DNA from 2 places in the Nocardioides sp. NBC_00850 genome. Region 2 is predicted to be linked to the other one. Evidence: predicted binding sites of a transcription regulator. Region 2 holds the regulator's gene; the other holds the start of a gene.

Region 1 (8,547 bases), 880 kb from region 2:
GCCCAACTCGGTGATCCTGCCCGCCGCGGCCATCGGCCGGCATGCGGTCGTCGGCCCGGTCTCGCTGGTCATGCGCGGGGAGAGCCTGCCGGACAAGACCCTCTGGATCGGCAACCCGATCGGTCCCTGGGACCAGGCCGGCTGAGCGGATGCCTCTAACATGACCGCCGTGCCGAAGCTCCCCACAGCAGACCCCTACCTCTCAGGTCACGGGGACCTGTCGTGGAGCGCGACCCACTACGACCTCGAGCTCACCTACGACCTGGTCGGCAACCGGCTCGCGGGCACGGCGACGATCCGTGCGGTCGCCGTCGAGGACCTCAGCCGCGTCGTCCTCGACCTCGCGCACCTGCGGGTGCAGAAGGTCGCGATCGACGGCCGCCCACCGGCCAAGTGGTCCCACCACGACCACCGCCTGGTGCTGAACCTCCGCTCGCGGATCGCGGCCGGCGAGGAGTTCGTGGTCACGGTCAGATACTCCGGCAAGCCCCGGCCGGTGGTGCTCTCGCACCACGGCGACGCCGGCTGGGAGGAGCTCGATGACGGCGTCATCGTCGCAGGTCAGCCGCATGGTGCGCCGACCTGGTTCCCGTGCAACGACCGCCCCTCCGACAAGGCTCGCTACGCGATCAGCGTGACCACCGCGCCGGGCTATGCGGTCGTCTCCAACGGCGAGCTGACCTCCCGCGTACGCCGCGGCAGCGGGGAGACCTGGCGCTACTGGCAGGCCGAGCCGATGGCGACCTACCTGGCCACCGTGCAGATCGGGCGCTACCGGGTCGTCGACATCGCGCCGGCCGAAGGGCCGGGCGGCCGGGTGCCGATCCGGGCCGCGTACCCGGTCGACGCCACCGCCGGGTTCGAGGCCTCCTTCGGGCGCCAGCGGGAGATGATGGCCTACTTCACCTCGGTCTTCGGGCCCTACCCCTTCGCCTCCTACTCCGTCGTGGTCACCGACGACGAGCTCGAGATCCCGCTCGAGTCGCAGTCACTGTCGACCTTCGGGCGCAACCACCTGACCGGCGAGTGGTCGGAGGTACGCCTCGTCGCCCATGAGCTCGCCCACCAGTGGTTCGGCAACGCGGTGACCCTGCGCGAGTGGCGCGACATCTGGTTGCACGAGGGTTTCGCCTGCTACAGCGAGTGGCTGTGGTCCGACGCCTCCGGTGGCCGCTCGTGCGGCGAGCACGCCCGTCACCATCACCGCCGGCTGAAGGCGCTGGCGCAGGACCTGGTCCTCGCCGACCCCGGTCCCGCGGACATGTTCGACGACCGCGTCTACAAGCGCGGAGCGCTCGCCCTGCACGCACTGCGGCGCACCGTCGGGGACGGGGCCTTCTTCAAGATCCTGCGCACGTGGGTCGCCCGGCACAGCGGGGGATCGGTCACCACCGCCGACTTCGAGGCCCTCGCGGCCGAGGTCTGCGGCCGCGACCTCACCGCGCTCTTCGATGCCTGGCTGCGCCGGCCGGCGCTGCCCGACCTGCCCGCCTGAATCGCGCCGCTGGTCGAGCCGGATTCGTGAGGAACGAGCGAATCCGTGTCGAGACCAACACAGTCCCCTCGGCGCACAGCAGGACCCGTGTTGGTCTCGACACGCTCGGCCGCAGGCGGCCTCGCGGCTCGACCAGCGGGTGCTGACTCCGGCTACCCTCGGCGACGTGCCTGAGCTGACCTTCCGTGACGCCAACTTCTCCGACGTCGAAGCCCTGGTCGGGCTGATCGAGTCGGCCTATCGCGGCGACGCCTCCCGTGCCGGGTGGACCACCGAGGCCGACCTGCTCGCCGGGCAGCGCACCGACCCCGAGGGCGTACGTGAGGTGATCACCGCTCCGGGATCCCGGCTCCTCGTCGCTGAGCGGCCGGGCGAGATCGTCGCCTGCTGCCAGTTGCAGAAGCGAGAGGCGTACGTCTATTTCGGCATGTTCTCCGTCTCGCCGCAGCTGCAGGGAGCCGGCGTCGGCAAGGCCGTCATGGCCGAGGCCGAGCGGATCGCGCGCGAGTGGGGCGCGGAGGAGATCCGGATGACCGTGATCCGCCAGCGCGAGGACCTGATCGCGTTCTACGAGCGGCGCGGATTCGGGCGTACGGGACGCTTCGAGCCGTTCCCCTACGGCGACGAGCGCTTCGGCCGCCCGCTGCGTGACGACCTCGAGTTCGCCGAGCTCGCGAAGCCTCTCTGACCGTCGCCATCCTGGGATTTTCTTGCACTCGCAGGGGTCGAGTGCTAAACATGAGGCTGGCACTCTTACCATGAGAGTGACAACAACCGGACCGGTGACGTTGAGGCGTCGCGAGCGGCAGGGAAGGGTTCTGCCGGGAGTGGCGTCGTCCGTCGCGGGCAACCCATCGGACCGGATCCAACGAACTTCCCAAGTGAAGGATCGCAGGAGCAATGCCGAAGCTCATCGCTTTCAACGAGGAGGCCCGTCGGGGTCTGGAGAAGGGTCTCAACACCCTCGCCGACGCCGTCAAGGTCACCCTCGGTCCCAAGGGCCGCAACGTCGTGCTCGAGAAGAAGTGGGGTGCCCCCACGATCACCAACGATGGTGTTTCCATCGCCAAGGAGATCGAGCTCGAGGACCCCTACGAGAAGATCGGTGCCGAGCTGGTCAAGGAGGTCGCGAAGAAGACCGACGACGTCGCCGGTGACGGCACGACGACCGCGACCGTTCTCGCCCAGGCGCTGGTCCGCGAGGGCCTGCGCAACGTCGCCGCGGGTGCCAACCCGGCCGGCCTGAAGCGCGGCATCGAGGCGGCCGTCGACGCCGTCACCGAGCAGCTGCTCGCCCAGGCCAAGGACATCGAGACCAAGGAGCAGATCGCTGCTACCGCCTCGATCTCCGCTGCTGACACCACCGTCGGCGAGATCATCGCCGAGGCGATGGACAAGGTCGGCAAGGAAGGCGTCATCACCGTCGAGGAGTCGAACACCTTCGGGCTCGACCTCGAGCTGACCGAGGGTATGCGCTTCGACAAGGGCTACATCTCGGCCTACTTCGTGACCGACCCGGAGCGTATGGAGACCGTCCTCGACGACCCGTACATCCTGATCGTCAACTCGAAGATCTCCAGCGTCAAGGACCTGATCCCGGTCCTGGAGAAGGTCATGCAGACCGGCAAGCCGCTGGTCATCCTGGCCGAGGACGTCGACGGCGAGGCTCTCTCGACGCTGGTCGTCAACAAGATCAAGGGCACCTTCAAGTCCGTCGCCGTCAAGGCTCCGGGCTTCGGTGACCGCCGCAAGGCCATGCTGCAGGACATCGCGATCCTCACCGGTGGCCAGGTCATCTCCGAGGAGGTCGGCCTCTCCCTGGACACCGCCGGCATCGAGCTGCTCGGCCAGGCCCGCAAGGTCGTCATCACCAAGGACGAGACCACCATCGTCGAGGGTTCGGGCGACCAGGGTCAGATCGAGGGCCGGGTCAACCAGATCCGCGCCGAGATCGAGAAGTCGGACTCCGACTACGACCGCGAGAAGCTCCAGGAGCGCCTCGCCAAGCTGGCCGGCGGCGTGGCCGTCATCAAGGTCGGCGCGGCCACCGAGGTCGAGCTCAAGGAGCGCAAGCACCGCATCGAGGACGCTGTCCGCAACGCCAAGGCTGCTGTCGAGGAGGGCATCCTCGCCGGTGGTGGTGTCGCGCTGATCCAGGCCGCCGCCGCTGCCTTCGAGAAGCTCGAGCTCGACGGCGACGAGGCCACCGGTGCCTCGATCGTCAAGGCCGCCATCTCGGCGCCGCTGAAGCAGATCGCCATCAACGCCGGCCTCGAGGGCGGCGTCGTGGCGGAGAAGGTCGCCGGCCTCCCGCAGGGCCACGGCCTCAACGCCGCCACGGGTGAGTACGTCGACCTGCTGGCCGCGGGCATCATCGACCCGGCCAAGGTGACCCGCTCGGCGCTGCAGAACGCCGCGTCGATCGCCGCGCTGTTCCTCACCACCGAGGCCGTCGTGGCCGACAAGCCGGAGAAGGCCGCCGCTGGTGGCGACCCGACCGGTGGCATGGGTGACATGGGCGGCATGGGCTTCTGAGTCCGTCTCGCTAGAGCACACGCAGGTGCCCCCGCCGGTCGGTGGGGGCACTTGTCGTTTTCCCTGGTGCCGCGGGTGCGAGGGCTACGCTCGACGGCATGGGCCCGAAGGCGATGTCGGCGCTGGCGATCTCGGCCGTGCTTCTCGCTGGATGCGGCGGTGAGCCGGCCGCTGCGCCGTCGTCTCGCGCAGCGTCACCGTCGACCTCGGTCACGCCCTCCTCACCCTCCCCGAGTCCGTCGGAGACGCTGCCACCGGTGACCGACAAGGTCTCGCTGCCGCAGCTGATGCGGGAGGACTTCCCGGGCGGCGAGGTGAAGGTGCTGCGGGAGTCGGGGAGCACGGATGCGTACCGCCGCTTCGAGGTCAGCTACCCGAGCGGTCCGCTGACGATCACCGGGGTGCTCTTCCGGCCGCGGGGCGCCGGGCCGTTCCCCGGGGTGGTCTTCGCGCACGGCCACATCGACACCGACATCTACGTCACCGGTCAAGGGCTGAAGCGGGAGCAGGACCGGCTGGCCCGGGAGGGCTACGTCGTCCTGCACACCGACTACCGCGGTCACGCCGGATCGTCTCCCATCCCGGAGGGCACGGAGGAGGACGAGAGCCGACTCGGCTACACCCGCGACACCATCAACGCCGTCCAGGCGATGAAGCGACTTCCGTACGTCGACCCCGACCGCACCGCGCTGCTCGGCCGCTCCATGGGTGGGGGAGTGGTGATGAACGCGCTCGTCGCCCAGCCGGGGCTGGTGCGGGCAGGGGTGACGTACGCGTCGGTCTCCTCCGACATCGTCGACAACATCAACCGGTGGGCGGTGCCGTCGCGGCCCGACGAGGTGGCCCGGCTCTATCGGCAGTACGGCGATCCCGAGACGGAGCCGGAGTTCTGGGAGGGGCTGTCGGCGCGGACGTACTTCGACCGCATCGAGGTCCCGCTCCAGATGCACCACGGGACCAACGACGAGTCCTGCCCGATCAGGTGGGCCTACACCACCCGGGACCTGATGGAGACCGCGGGCGTGCGCCAGCGGCTGTGGGTCTACCCCGGGGAGCAGCACGCCTTCGGGCCGCAGTGGGATCTCTCGATCCGGCGGGTCATCGGGTTCCTCGATCGTCATCTGGCATGACCTGACCGGGCGATGAGGAGGGGCCCAGCAGTCCCATCCTTTTGGGGACTTTCGACACTGTCTCGACAACAGCTCGGTAACGCAACATTGGTGCTCCACACAGTGGCCGACTGCGGGGAAGCGTCTGGATCTGGGGGGCTTTGAAGCCCAAGGGAATATCCGGGTGAAGTTCTGCAGCGGCGGGCGGGGTCAGGGTTCTTCGAAGCCAGGGCCCCGCCTGCGTGTGTCAACCTGCGGACCTCCAGCGGGTCCCCGGATGGCACCCAGTGATGAGGCATGATGTTGGCATGAGTGTCGACCTCGGACCGAAGACCGGGATGCAGCCGCCGCGGTCACCGTGGCGATGGGTCGCAGCCGTGATCGCCGCCGCGGTCGTGCTCGTCGCGATCGTCGCCTCCTTCGGCCTTCTCAGCTCCGACGACACTGCTGAGGACCCCGATGCCGCACCCCCGTCGCCGACCGCGACGGTCACCGAGACCGCGCCGGTCCCATCGTCGTCCGCTCCGGCCGGAGGCGGCGGCACGACCGAGCTGACCGTCGTCGCGGACGCCGCCCGATGCATCCCGCCGACCTCGAAGTGGCTCTCCCAGAACGCCGCGCTCGCCTTCGAGGGCACCGCGGAGAGTGTGACCGAGAGCGAGGCCGTGCTGCGGGTGAAGACGTGGATGTACGCCGACGGCGTCGGTGGCACCGACACCGTCCGGATCACGCTGCCCGCGCCGAGCACGATCCCGATGCCCGAGTTCGAGAAGGGCAAGAACTACCTGGTCGCGGCCAAGGGTGATACCAAGGTCATCGGCTGTGGCTACAGCGACGTCAAGAGCGCGAAGCTGCAGAAGCTCTACACCTCCGCGTTCAAGTGACGATGGTCGCCGGCCTGCTCCTGGCCGCCGGCGCGGGTCGGCGGATGGGCATGCCCAAGGCGCTGGTCGACGACTGGCTGGTGCGGTCGATCGAGGTGCTGCGCGAGGGTGGCTGTGACGACGTACTCGTCGTGCTCGGCGCCGCCGCCGACGAGGCGCGGGCGCTGCTCCCGGCCGATCAGCGGGTCGTCGTCGCCGAGGACTGGGACGAGGGGATGGGAGCCTCGCTGCGGGTCGGTCTGGCGGCTCTCGGCTCGGGTGCCGAGGCTGCCGTGGTTCATCTCGTAGACCTGCCGGACGTGGGGCCTGATGTGGTCGCTCGGGTGGTCTCGACAGGCTCCACCGCGGGCTCGACCACTGGGCTGGCCCGGGCGGCGTACGCCGGCGTTCCGGGCCATCCGGTGCTGATCGGGCGCGACCACTGGGCGGGGGTCATCGAGGCAGCCGTCGGTGACCAGGGCGCCCGGGGTTACCTGAAGACCCATGACGTACGTCTGGTGGAGTGCGGCGACCTGGCGTGCGGGAACGACGTCGACCGGCGCTGAACGAAAATTCGTTCGTCCCCTCGTTAGAGGTTGTCCAACCCTGAGCCAACGCTTCGCGTTCTAGGCTCAGACCATGGACCTGACGCCCCGGGAGATCGCTGACCGCCTGGCGGCGACCGGATACCGGGCCGACCCGGAGCTGGCGACGGTGACGTTCCTCGCGCTGCGGATGCAGCGGCCGCTGCTGCTCGAGGGTGAGCCCGGGACCGGGAAGACCGCACTCGCCGAGGCCGTCGCCGAGGCGCTCGACCTGCCGCTGGTGAGGCTGCAGTGCTACGAGGGGATCGACGCCACCCAGGCGCTCTACGACTGGGACTTCGCCCGCCAGATCCTCCACCTGCGTGCCCTCGAGGCGGCCGGTGGCGCGGGAGAGGTGGAGGAGGCCGAGAAGTCCCTCTACGACGAGCGGTTCCTGCTCGCCCGCCCGGTGCTGGCCGCGCTGCGTCAGGCACCGTCGGTGCTGCTCGTCGACGAGGTCGACCGGGCCGACGACGAGTTCGAGGCGTTCCTGCTCGAGGTGCTGTCCACCTACCAGGTGACGATCCCGGAGTTCGGGACCGTCGCCGCGACGGTCCCACCGGTCGTCGTGCTCACCTCCAACCGCACCCGGGAGCTCCACGACGCCCTGAAGCGCCGCTGCCTCTACCACTGGATCGACCACCCGGGCCTGGCCCGCGAGATCGAGATCGTACGCAGCCGGGCCCCTGAGGTCGCCGACGAGCTCGCTCGCCAGGTGGTCACCGTGGTCCAGCAGCTGCGTGGCGCCGAGGGCGCGAACGCCCTGCTCAAGCCCCCGGGCGTCGCCGAGACCCTCGACTGGGCCCGCGCCCTGCACCACCTCGGAGTGTCCGAGATGGACCTGGAGAGCGCCGCCGCGACGCTCGGCGCGCTCGTCAAGCACCGCGAGGACGCCGACCGCGTCCGTGCTGCACTGGATCGGCTCCTGACGTGACCGACTTCTCTGGCAAAACTGGCACTTCTCAGGCAATGCAACGCCAGAGAAGTGCAGGGATACCCGGTGAACCGGGTATTCCGACAGCGATCTTCCTCGGCTTCACCCGGGCCCTCAGAGCGGCCGGGGTGCAGGTGACCCAGGACCGCGCCCACGGCTTCCTGCAGGCGACCGCGATCGTCGGCGCAGGGGACCCGACCGCCACCTACACGGCCGGACGGGCGACGCTGTGCGCCGGCCCCGACGACCTGCGCCGATACGACCAGGTCTTCGAGGCCTGGTTCGGGTCGACCGCGTCGCTGCCGGGGCCGCAGGGGCCGCCGAGTATGGTCTCGGTCACCTCGACCCTGCCCGAGACCGAGCCGCAGGAAGGCGAGGGGGAGGGCGAGGAGACCGACGACCTGATCAGGGCTCGCGCCAGCGAGATCGAGACCCTGCGGCACCGCGACGTCGCCGAGCTCGACCCTGCCGAGCAGGAGCGCCTGGCGGCCCTGATCGCCCGGCTCCGCCCCCGGGCGCCACGACGGAGGACGCCGCGGCAGGACCCCTGGCGGCGAGGGCGCGTCGACGCCCATCGAACCCTGCGGGCCAGCCTGCGGCACCTCGGCGAGCCGGCCGGGATCCACTACCGCAGGCGTGGCGAGCGGCCGCGCCGCGTGGTGTGGCTGATCGACGTGTCCGGCTCGATGAGCTCCTATGCCGACGTGCTGCTGCGGGTCGCCCACCGGGTGAGCTCGACGACCGGGAGCGGCGCGGTGTTCACCATGGGCACCAGGCTCACCAACGTCACCCGCGCGATGCGCCACCGTGACCCCGACCGTGCGCTCGTCGCGGCCGGCGAGACGGTGCCCGACTGGTCGGGCGGGACCCGGCTCGGTGACAACCTGCAGGCGTTCCTGCGGCGACACCAGGGGCTGGCCAGAGGCGCGGTGGTGGTCATCGCGAGCGACGGTTGGGAGCGCGGCGACACCGCGCTCCTCGAGGAGCAGGCGGCGAGGCTGCACCGCCTCGCACACCGCGTGGTGTG
Region 2 (8,547 bases):
CCGCTCCCGGTTGGCGTGCGAGAGCCAGACGTTGTCGAACCTGCCCAGCAGTCGCACCGGGGCGTGCTCCTCGCCGGTGGCGAGCGGAGCGTCCGGAACGTCGTAGAGGGTCTTGCCGGCCTCGTCGCGGTAGGTGACCAGGCCCTCGATCCGCTTGACCACCGGACCCAGGCGGGTCAGCGACGACCAGGTGGTGATGTCGGCGGCGGTCGCCGGCCCGAAGGCGCGCAGGTAGCGGCGTACGATCTCCGGCGCCAGCGTGGGGACGACATCGTCCACGGCCACCGGCGGCACGCCCGTCCAGCGCGGGAGCAGGTCGTAGACCAGCCCGCCCGAGCCCTTCCACAGGCCTCGCGGCGGCAGCTGCACCAGCGGCAGCTCGTTGCGCGCCCGCAGGCCGAGCGCCTTGGCCGGGACGTCGGGGAAGTGCTCGACCAGGCCGGCCTCGAGGGCCGCGTTGGGCAGCGCCCCGAGAGCGAGTACGTCCTCGGCCGCCTCCACGAAGCCCTCCAGCTGCGCCGCCGGGCGGACGATCTCGACCCGCTGGGTGTAGAAGTCGTGGACCGGCTGGGTCCAGGCCCTGATCAGCGCGGCATCGGCGGCGGTGTGCATGTGGATCGTCGACCGCAGCGAGGAGAGCCGGACCAGCGCGCTCGACTCGAGCTGCGCGCTGAGCGCGTAGGGGTCGAACGACTCCAGCCGGGCGGTCAGCGCGAAGAACGGCGGCATCGACTCCTGCGCCTGCAGGCCGACCAGATGCTCGATCATCTCGGCCGGGGTGAGCGAGGCCCGCGACAGCAGGTGCTGGCGGAGCAGGAGGGTCCGGTTGAGCTGCCGTTCGGTGAGGATCACGGTAGCGATGATCTCCTACTCGACGGTGATCCGGGCGCCGACCTCCTCAGAAGGCTTCCCCTCGCCGTCGGAGGTGTCGTCGGTGCGAGCGATGAAGAGGTACGTCCCGGGCTCGAGCTCGGAGACGTCGACCGTGGTCTTCCACGGGTAGAGCTTGTCCACCCAGCCCTCGGCCGTCGCGGCCCCCTCGAGCACTGTCTCGCCAGTGGTGTCGCGGACCTCCCACGGCACGTTCGCCTCGTTCGAGTTGGCCTTGCCCGAGGCCTCGAAGCTGTCGGAGACCGTCGCCCCCTCGGCCGGTGCCGCCAGCGTGATCAGGCCGGAGGTGCGTGGCAGTGTCGACGGCTCCTCGGACGGCTCGGCCGACACGTCGGGATCCTCGGCGACGGCATCGTTGCTGCCGCACCCGGCAGCCAGTACGCCGCAGAGAGCAAGAGCGATCATGGCGCCCGCCGGACGCGTACGTGTGCTCCTCATGCCTCCATACTCACCCGGCATCCCCGAAGGACGAACCCACCACGCCGAGCAGTCGGCGGTCAGTCCCAGCGGCGGGTGCGGGCCAGCAGGGCGGCTGAGGCGGCGACGCCGGCGGTCGAGGTGCGCAGGACCTCACCGCCGAGACGGATGGTGGTGGCGCCGGCCTTCTCGAACAGGGAGATCTCCTCCTCCGTCAGGCCGCCCTCGGGGCCGACCACGACCAGGATCGTGCCCTCGTCGATGACGGGGACCGCGCCGAGCGGGAGGGTGCCCTCCTCGTGGAGCACGACGGCGACGTCGGCCGCCTCGACCTTGGCCACGACGGCGTCGGTGGTGGCCAGCGGCTCGACCTCGGGGTGCCACAGCCGGCGCGACTGCTTGGCGGCCTCGCGGGCGGTGGCTCGCCAGCGGGCGAGGGACTTGACCGCGCGCTCGCCCTTCCAGACGGCGACCGAGCGGGTTGCCGCCCACGGGACGATGCTGGCGGCGCCGATCTCGGTGAGCATCTCGACGGCGAGCTCGCCGCGGTCGCCCTTGGGCAGCGCCTGGACGACCGTCAGCGCGGGCTCGGGCGGCGCGTCGCCGAGGATGATCTCGTCGACGCGTACGGTCATCGACTTCTTGGTGGTCTGCGTGATCGTGCCGGTGACGCCCTCGCCGGCGCCGTCGGTGAGCACGACCTCCTCGCCGACCCGGAGGCGGCGTACGACGACCGCGTGGTGGCCCTCGTCGCCGCTCACCTCGATGTCGTCGCCGACACGGGTGCCGACGAGCGACTCGACGAGGTGAACGGGAAGGGTCATGACTCAGTGCCCGTTGAGGGTGTCCTTGAACCAGGAGAAGACGCCGCCCTTGTGGGCCGCCTTGAGCTGGCCCTGGACGGACTCCTCACCGCGCATCTCGGCGAGCTGGCGCAGCAGCGCCTCCTGCTCGAGGTCGAGCTTGGTGGGGGTCTCCACGTTGATGGTCACGATCAGGTCGCCGCGACCTCCCCGCAGACCGGGCACACCGCGGCCACGCAGGACGTGGTCGGTGCCGGACTGGGTGCCGGGCTTGAGGTCGATCTGGATCGAGGCGTCCTCGGGGTCGATCTGGTCGGCGCCCTCGCCGACGAGGTCGGCCTCGAGCGTCGGCAGGTTGAGCGTGGTGCCGAGCGCGGCCGCGGTCATCGGCACCTTCGCGGTGCAGTGCAGGTCGTTGCCCCTCCGCGTGAAGGTGGCGTGCTTGGCGACGTGGATCTCGACGTAGAGGTCGCCGGCGGGGCCGCCGCCGGGGCCGATCTCGCCCTGCTCGGCGAGCTGCACCCGGGTGCCGTCGTCGACGCCCGGCGGGATCTTGACGGTCAGGGTGCGGTGGGAGCGCACCCGGCCCTCGCCGCTGCAGTCACGGCACGGGTCGGGGATGACGGTGCCGAAGCCGTTGCAGGCCGAGCACGGGCGCAGCGTGCGGATCTCGCCCAGGAAGGAGCGCTGCACGACCGCGACCTCACCCTGGCCGTGGCAGGTCTCGCACGGGATCGGGTGGGAGCCTTCCGCGGCCCCCTCGCCACCACAGGTGTCACAGACGACCGCGGTGTCGACCTTGAGGTCGCGGGTGACGCCGAAGGCGGCCTCGGCCAGGTCGATGTCGAGACGGATGAGGGCGTCCTGCCCGCGGCGTACGCGCGGACGGGGGCCACGCCCCGCGCCTCCCGTGCCGGCACCTGCGCCACCGAAGAAGGCGTCCATGATGTCGGTGAACGAGAAGCCCGCGCCCTGGGCGCCGAAGCCTCCCGCGAACGGGTCGCCACCGCGGTCGTACGCAGCCCGCTTCTGCGGGTCGCTCAGCACCTCGTAGGCGTGGGAGATCTCCTTGAACTTCTCCTGCGACTCGGCGTCGGGGTTGACGTCAGGGTGGTACTGGCGCGCCAGCTTCCGGTACGCCTTCTTGATCGTTGCGTCGTCGGCGTCCTTGTCGACACCGAGGAGCTCATAGGGGTCCAACGTCGGTCTTCCTGCCATCGAAGTTCGCTGATCTTCCTTGAATCGAGTCTGCTGCTCAAGCCTCGTCGAGGATCCGGGAGAGGTAGCGCGCCACCGCGCGCACCGCCGCCATGGATCCGGGGTAGTCCATCCGGGTGGGGCCGACCACGCCGAGCGTGGCCAGCGCCTCGTCGCCAGGTCCGTAGCCGGTCGCGACCACGCTGGTCTGGGAGAGCTCCTGGTAGGGGCCTTCGGCGCCGATCCGCACCGTGACCAGTCCGCCCGCGGTCGCCTCGCCCATCAGTTTGAGCAGGACGACGTGCTCCTCGAGGGCCTCCAGGAGCGGGCGTACGGCGGTGTCGAAGCTGTCGCCGAAACGAGCCAGGTTGCTGGTGCCGCCGATGGAGATCCGCTCGTCGGAGCGGTGGTCGTTCATCGCCTCGATCAGGGCCTCCGCCACCGCGGCCGCGAGCCCATCCTTCAATGTATCCGTCTGCGGGGCGTCGGCGGGCGCGTCGGCCGGCTGGGCGATCGTGCGCAGCGCCTCGCCGGCCTCGGCGATGACGGCGCCGGCGACCGCGGTGTTGATCTTCGCGCGCAACGTGGCCAGGGTCTCCTCGGAGACCTCCTCGGTCACCTCGAGCAGTCGCTGCTCGACGCGGCCGGTGCTGAGGATGAGCACGAGGAGGAGCCTGGTCGGGGCCAGCGCGACCAGCTCGACGTGGCGGACGGTCGAGCGGCTCAGGGTCGGGTATTGCACCACCGCCACCTGGCGGGTCAGCTGCGAGAGCAGCCGGGTCGAGCGGGTAACGACGTCGTCGAGGTCGACCGCGCCCTCGAGGAAGCCGGCGATCGCCCGCTTCTCGGCGGTAGTCATCGGCTTGACCGTGGTCAGCCGGTCGACGAAGAGCCGGTAGCCCTTGTCGGTGGGCACCCGGCCGGCGCTGGTGTGGGGGGCGGTGATGTAGCCCTCCTCCTCCAGCGCGGCCATGTCGTTGCGTACCGTCGCCGGGGAGACACCGAGACCGTGACGCTCCACGAGCGCCTTGGAGCCGACCGGCTCCTCGGTCTTCACATAGTCCTCGACGATCGCTCGGAGGACGGAGAGCCTGCGTTCGTTCTGCATCTGCCCTCCTATCGTCCTGGCTGCCTGGCACTCATTCCGTGCGAGTGCCAATCCTACCGGTTCGCGTCACAGGCACCAGTTTCCGGTGGCCGCTCCGCTCTGTGGAACGGGACACTTCTCTCGCTATCGAGATAGCCTTAGGTTAGGCTGACCTTAGAGCCATTCTGCACTGCTTCCGCCCCACTGGAGAGTCCTATGATCGCCGACGATCTGCTGGTCCGCATCACGGCCCACGCCAACGACGAGCACCAGGCGGACCTGTGCCGCTCGCTCTCGGCACGGCTCGGCCTGCGACCGCGTCACATCGTGGGCGTACGCCTCTCCAACCTCACCGCCGAGAGCGTCGACGTCTCCTGGATCACCCTCGACGGCGGCCACCACGTGACCTTCCGGTTCCCGGAGGCCGCGGCCACGCCGGACGAGGTTCTCGAGCAGCTCGGGCGCGTGCTCACCGGTTCTCGCTGCTGACTCCACTACCGTTCTCCGGATGAGCGATCGCTACGGCTCCGACGTACTGGCCGGCGACTGGCGCAAGCCCAAGAACGGGCGTGCCGTCGAGACTCCCGCAGAGCTGGGCGCTGTGATCGAGGAGGTCGAGACCGACTTCGTCGGCGAGATCGTGCGGATCGACCGCGACCTGCACACGCTGACACTCGAGGACCGGAAGGGCAAGCGGCGTACGTTCCCGCTCGGGCCGGGCTTCTGGCTCGAGGGCAAGCCGGTCATCCTCACTCCCCCGGTGACCCGCACAGCGCCGGCGAAGCCGACCCGCACCGCGTCGGGCTCGGTGGCCGTGGACAACGTCAAGGCCCGGGTCGCGCGCGAGTCGCGGATCTTCGTCGAGGGGCGTCATGACGCCGAGCTGGTCGAGAAGATCTGGGGTGACGACCTGCGGATCGAGGGCGTCGTCGTCGAGTATCTGGGCGGTGTCGACGACCTCGCCGACCACCTGGTTTCGTTCAAACCCGGACCGCAGCGGCGGGTCGGGGTGCTCGTCGACCACCTGGTCAAAGGCTCCAAGGAGGCCCGGATCGCGGAGTCGATCCGGCGCTCCGCGGTCGGTCAGCACGTGCTGATCGTCGGTCACCCGTTCATCGACGTGTGGCAGGCGGTCAAGCCGGGCCGGCTCGGGCTCGAGGCCTGGCCGAACGTGCCGCGGTCGATCGAGTGGAAGAAGGGCATCTGCCAGCACATGGGCTGGCCCCACCGGGATCAGGCCGACATCGCGCGGGCCTGGAAGCACATCCTGGGACGGGTCAATTCGTTCGGCGACCTGGAGCCCGCCCTGCTCGGGCGGGTCGAGGAGCTGATCGACTTCGTGACCGAGCCCGTCTGAGCCTCGGTCAGTAGGACGACTTCTTCGGCATGATGATCCACAGCACGATGTAGACGATGAACTGCGGTCCGGGGAGCAGGCAGGAGATCACGAAGGCCAGCCGGATCAGGTTCGAGTTGATGCCGAAACGGTCGCCGAGACCGCCGCAGACGCCGGCGATCCATTTGTCGTTGCTGGGACGGGAAAGAGTTGTGGTTGCCATGACTCCACTCTCCCCTCTCGGGCCCTCTTTACCAATCAGGATCACCCCTGATCCTTCGATCAGGACCAAGGTCCCGGACTCAGGGATGGGCTAGGGGAGCAGGTCTCGGACCACCGCGTCGGCGAGGAGTCTGCCGGTCTCGGTGAGGAAGATCGTGTCGTCGGCGACGGTGACCAGACCGCGACGTACCTGCTCCGGGAGAGCGGCGTGGCCCTCGTCGTCGAGGGCGTCCGCCGGGAGGCCGTCGGCGAGCCTCAGTTCGAGGAGGACGCGCTCGACCCGCCGGTCCTCCTCGGCGAGGATCTCGCGAGCGTGGGCGGGGCTCTGCTCGGCGCCGATGCGGTCGGCGTACGCCTTGGGGTGCTTGACGTTCCACCACCGGGTGCCGCCGACGTGGCTGTGGGCGCCGGGGCCGACACCCCACCAGTCGCCGCCCTGCCAGTAGAGCATGTTGTGACGGCAGCGCTGGGACTCGTCGGTGGCCCAGTTGGAGACCTCGTACCAGGTCAGGCCGTGCTTTCGGAGGGTGGCGTCGGCCAGCTCGTACTTGTCGGCGAGGTCGTCCTCGTCGGGCATCTCGATCTCGCCTCTTCTGACCCTTCGGGCCAGGGCGGTGCCGTCCTCGACGATGAGGGAGTAGGCCGAGATGTGGTCGGGGTCGCTGGCCAGCGCGGCGTCGAGGCTGGTGCGCCAGTCGTCGATCGACTCTCCCGGGGTGCCGTAGATGAGGTCGAGGGAGACCTGCTCGAAACCGGCCTCGCGCGCCCATTCCACGACCAGTGGGACCCGCTCGGGGTCGTGGGTGCGGTCGAGGGTCTTCAGTACGTGGGGGACGGCCGACTGCATGCCGAAGCTGAGCCGGGTGAAGCCGCCCTCGCGCAGGGTGCGCAGGTAGTCCAGGTCGACAGAGTCGGGGTTGGCCTCGGTCGTCACCTCGACGTCGTCGGCGAGGCCGAACTCGTCCCTGATCGCACCGAGCATGCCGGTCAGGTCGCTCGCTGGCAGGAGGGTCGGGGTGCCGCCGCCGAAGAAGACGGTGTCCACCTGCTTGTCACTGTCGGCCAGCACCCGGCGCGCCAGCCGGACCTCCTCGATGGCCTGGTCGGCGTACGTCTGCCGGCTCACGCCCGGACCCAGCTCGATCGCGGTGTAGGTGTTGAAGTCGCAGTAGCCGCATCTGACCGTGCAGAACGGGACGTGGACGTAGAAGCCCAGCCCCTTCTCCCCCAGCGTGCTCAGCGATTCGGCCGGCAGTGACCCGTCGGTGGGGGCGGGGTCACCGGGAGGCAGAGCGGAAGGCACCCCTCCATTATCGATCCACCTGTCGAAAAGGGTTAACCGTCATGGGAGGGGTGGTGGGAAAATTCCGGCGTGTCCGTCTCGCAGCCTGATCTTCTTCTCGACGATGTTCTCGACAACCCGGTCTGGCACTCGCTGACCGGTGCGCATGCCTCGCTCGCCGAGGGCTCGGGACTCGCCCGTCGCTACCGTCCCGACGTCTCGCCTTTCGCCGCCGTCTCCGACCCGCGCGACCCGCAGGCGTGGCGCGACCTGGCCGCGGCCGTCGGGCCCGGCGGCACCGCGCTGATCACCGGCGCGGCCGGTGTCTGCGGGGACGGGTGGGAGATGGTCGGTGGCGGCGAAGGGGTCCAGCTCGTCGAGACGTCACGTGTCGCTGCCGCGCCCGATCCCGAGGCGGTCGTGCTCGGGGCCGCCGACGTACCCGAGATGCTCGACCTCGTCGCCCGCACCGAGCCGGGACCGTTCGAGAAGTCCACCCACACGATGGGTACGTATCTGGGGCTGCGCCACGAGGGCCGCCTCGTCGCGATGGCCGGCCAGCGGATGCACCCGGGCGGGTGGATCGAGATCAGCGCCGTCTGCACCGCCCCCGAGGCACGCGGTCGCGGACTGGCCGGCCGCCTCGTCCGCGCCGTCACCGCCGACATCCACGCCCGCGGCTCTCGTGCGCTGATGCATGCCTCGGTCGCCAACACCGGCGCCATCTCGGTCTACCTCGGTCTCGGGTTCGAGGAGCGGCGGCGTACGACCTTCGAGCTCTTCCGCGCGGCCGCCTAGCGCCGAGGCGTCACCCGCGTCGGCCGAGAGGTCACGTACGTCGCGCGAGAGGTCACCGGCTGCCGTCTCGACCGACGGGAGTGACTTCTCGGCCGACGTACTGACGCCTCGGCCGACCTAGCTGACGTCTCGGCAGGGGTCAGTGGAAGTCGCGGGAGCGGTGGCGGGAGGCGATGGCCTTGGCGGCCTCGGGGTGGATCTCCTCGAGCGGGGCGAGGCGGTCGGCGACCAGGTTGGTGACCCCGTCGTTGCGCTCGAGGATGCCGCGGATGAGCATGACCGAGGTGGAGACGGCGATCTTGCGGTGCTTCCTCCACAGGCCGGCGGAGCAGACGACGTTGAGCATGCCGGTCTCGTCCTCGAGGTTGATGAAGGTGACGCCGCCTGCGGTCCCGGGGCGCTGGCGGTGGGTGACCAGGCCGGCGACGGTGATGCGCCGGCCGGGCTCCGAGGTGGGGAGGTCGCTGATCTTCGGGAGTCCCGCCGCGGTCAGGCCGGCTCGGAGATGGGCGAA

The links. The regulator HrcA, encoded in region 2, represses chaperone genes, less so after heat shock. The targets are predictions, from matches to a motif close to TTGGCACTCGNNNNNNNCGAGTGCCAA.
Region 1: groL (chaperonin GroEL) is a predicted target of HrcA. The motif match lies at 2,205-2,231, and genes of this name have one in related genera.

Annotation. Positions count from the first base shown of each region.
Region 1 is NZ_CP108845.1:1,767,815-1,776,361, forward strand. Features, by position in the region: gene OH802_RS08645 (Pls/PosA family non-ribosomal peptide synthetase) at 1-145, shown strand, start outside; gene OH802_RS08650 (M1 family metallopeptidase) at 161-1,495, shown strand; gene OH802_RS08655 (GNAT family N-acetyltransferase) at 1,662-2,183, shown strand; gene groL (chaperonin GroEL) at 2,396-4,030, shown strand; gene OH802_RS08665 (alpha/beta hydrolase family protein) at 4,129-5,160, shown strand; gene OH802_RS08670 (hypothetical protein) at 5,448-6,023, shown strand; gene OH802_RS08675 (NTP transferase domain-containing protein) at 6,026-6,568, shown strand; gene OH802_RS08680 (AAA family ATPase) at 6,642-7,520, shown strand; gene OH802_RS08685 (vWA domain-containing protein) at 7,649-8,547, shown strand, end outside.
Region 2 is NZ_CP108845.1:2,649,120-2,657,666, reverse strand. Features, by position in the region: gene OH802_RS12990 (winged helix DNA-binding domain-containing protein) at 1-852, opposite strand, end outside; gene OH802_RS12985 (Gmad2 immunoglobulin-like domain-containing protein) at 868-1,329, opposite strand; gene OH802_RS12980 (16S rRNA (uracil(1498)-N(3))-methyltransferase) at 1,389-2,132, opposite strand; gene dnaJ (molecular chaperone DnaJ) at 2,136-3,329, opposite strand; gene hrcA (heat-inducible transcriptional repressor HrcA) at 3,367-4,416, opposite strand; gene OH802_RS12965 (hypothetical protein) at 4,612-4,884, shown strand; gene OH802_RS12960 (DUF3097 domain-containing protein) at 4,904-5,752, shown strand; gene OH802_RS12955 (PspC domain-containing protein) at 5,760-5,954, opposite strand; gene hemW (radical SAM family heme chaperone HemW) at 6,045-7,256, opposite strand; gene OH802_RS12945 (GNAT family N-acetyltransferase) at 7,326-8,033, shown strand; gene OH802_RS12940 (error-prone DNA polymerase) at 8,173-8,547, opposite strand, start outside.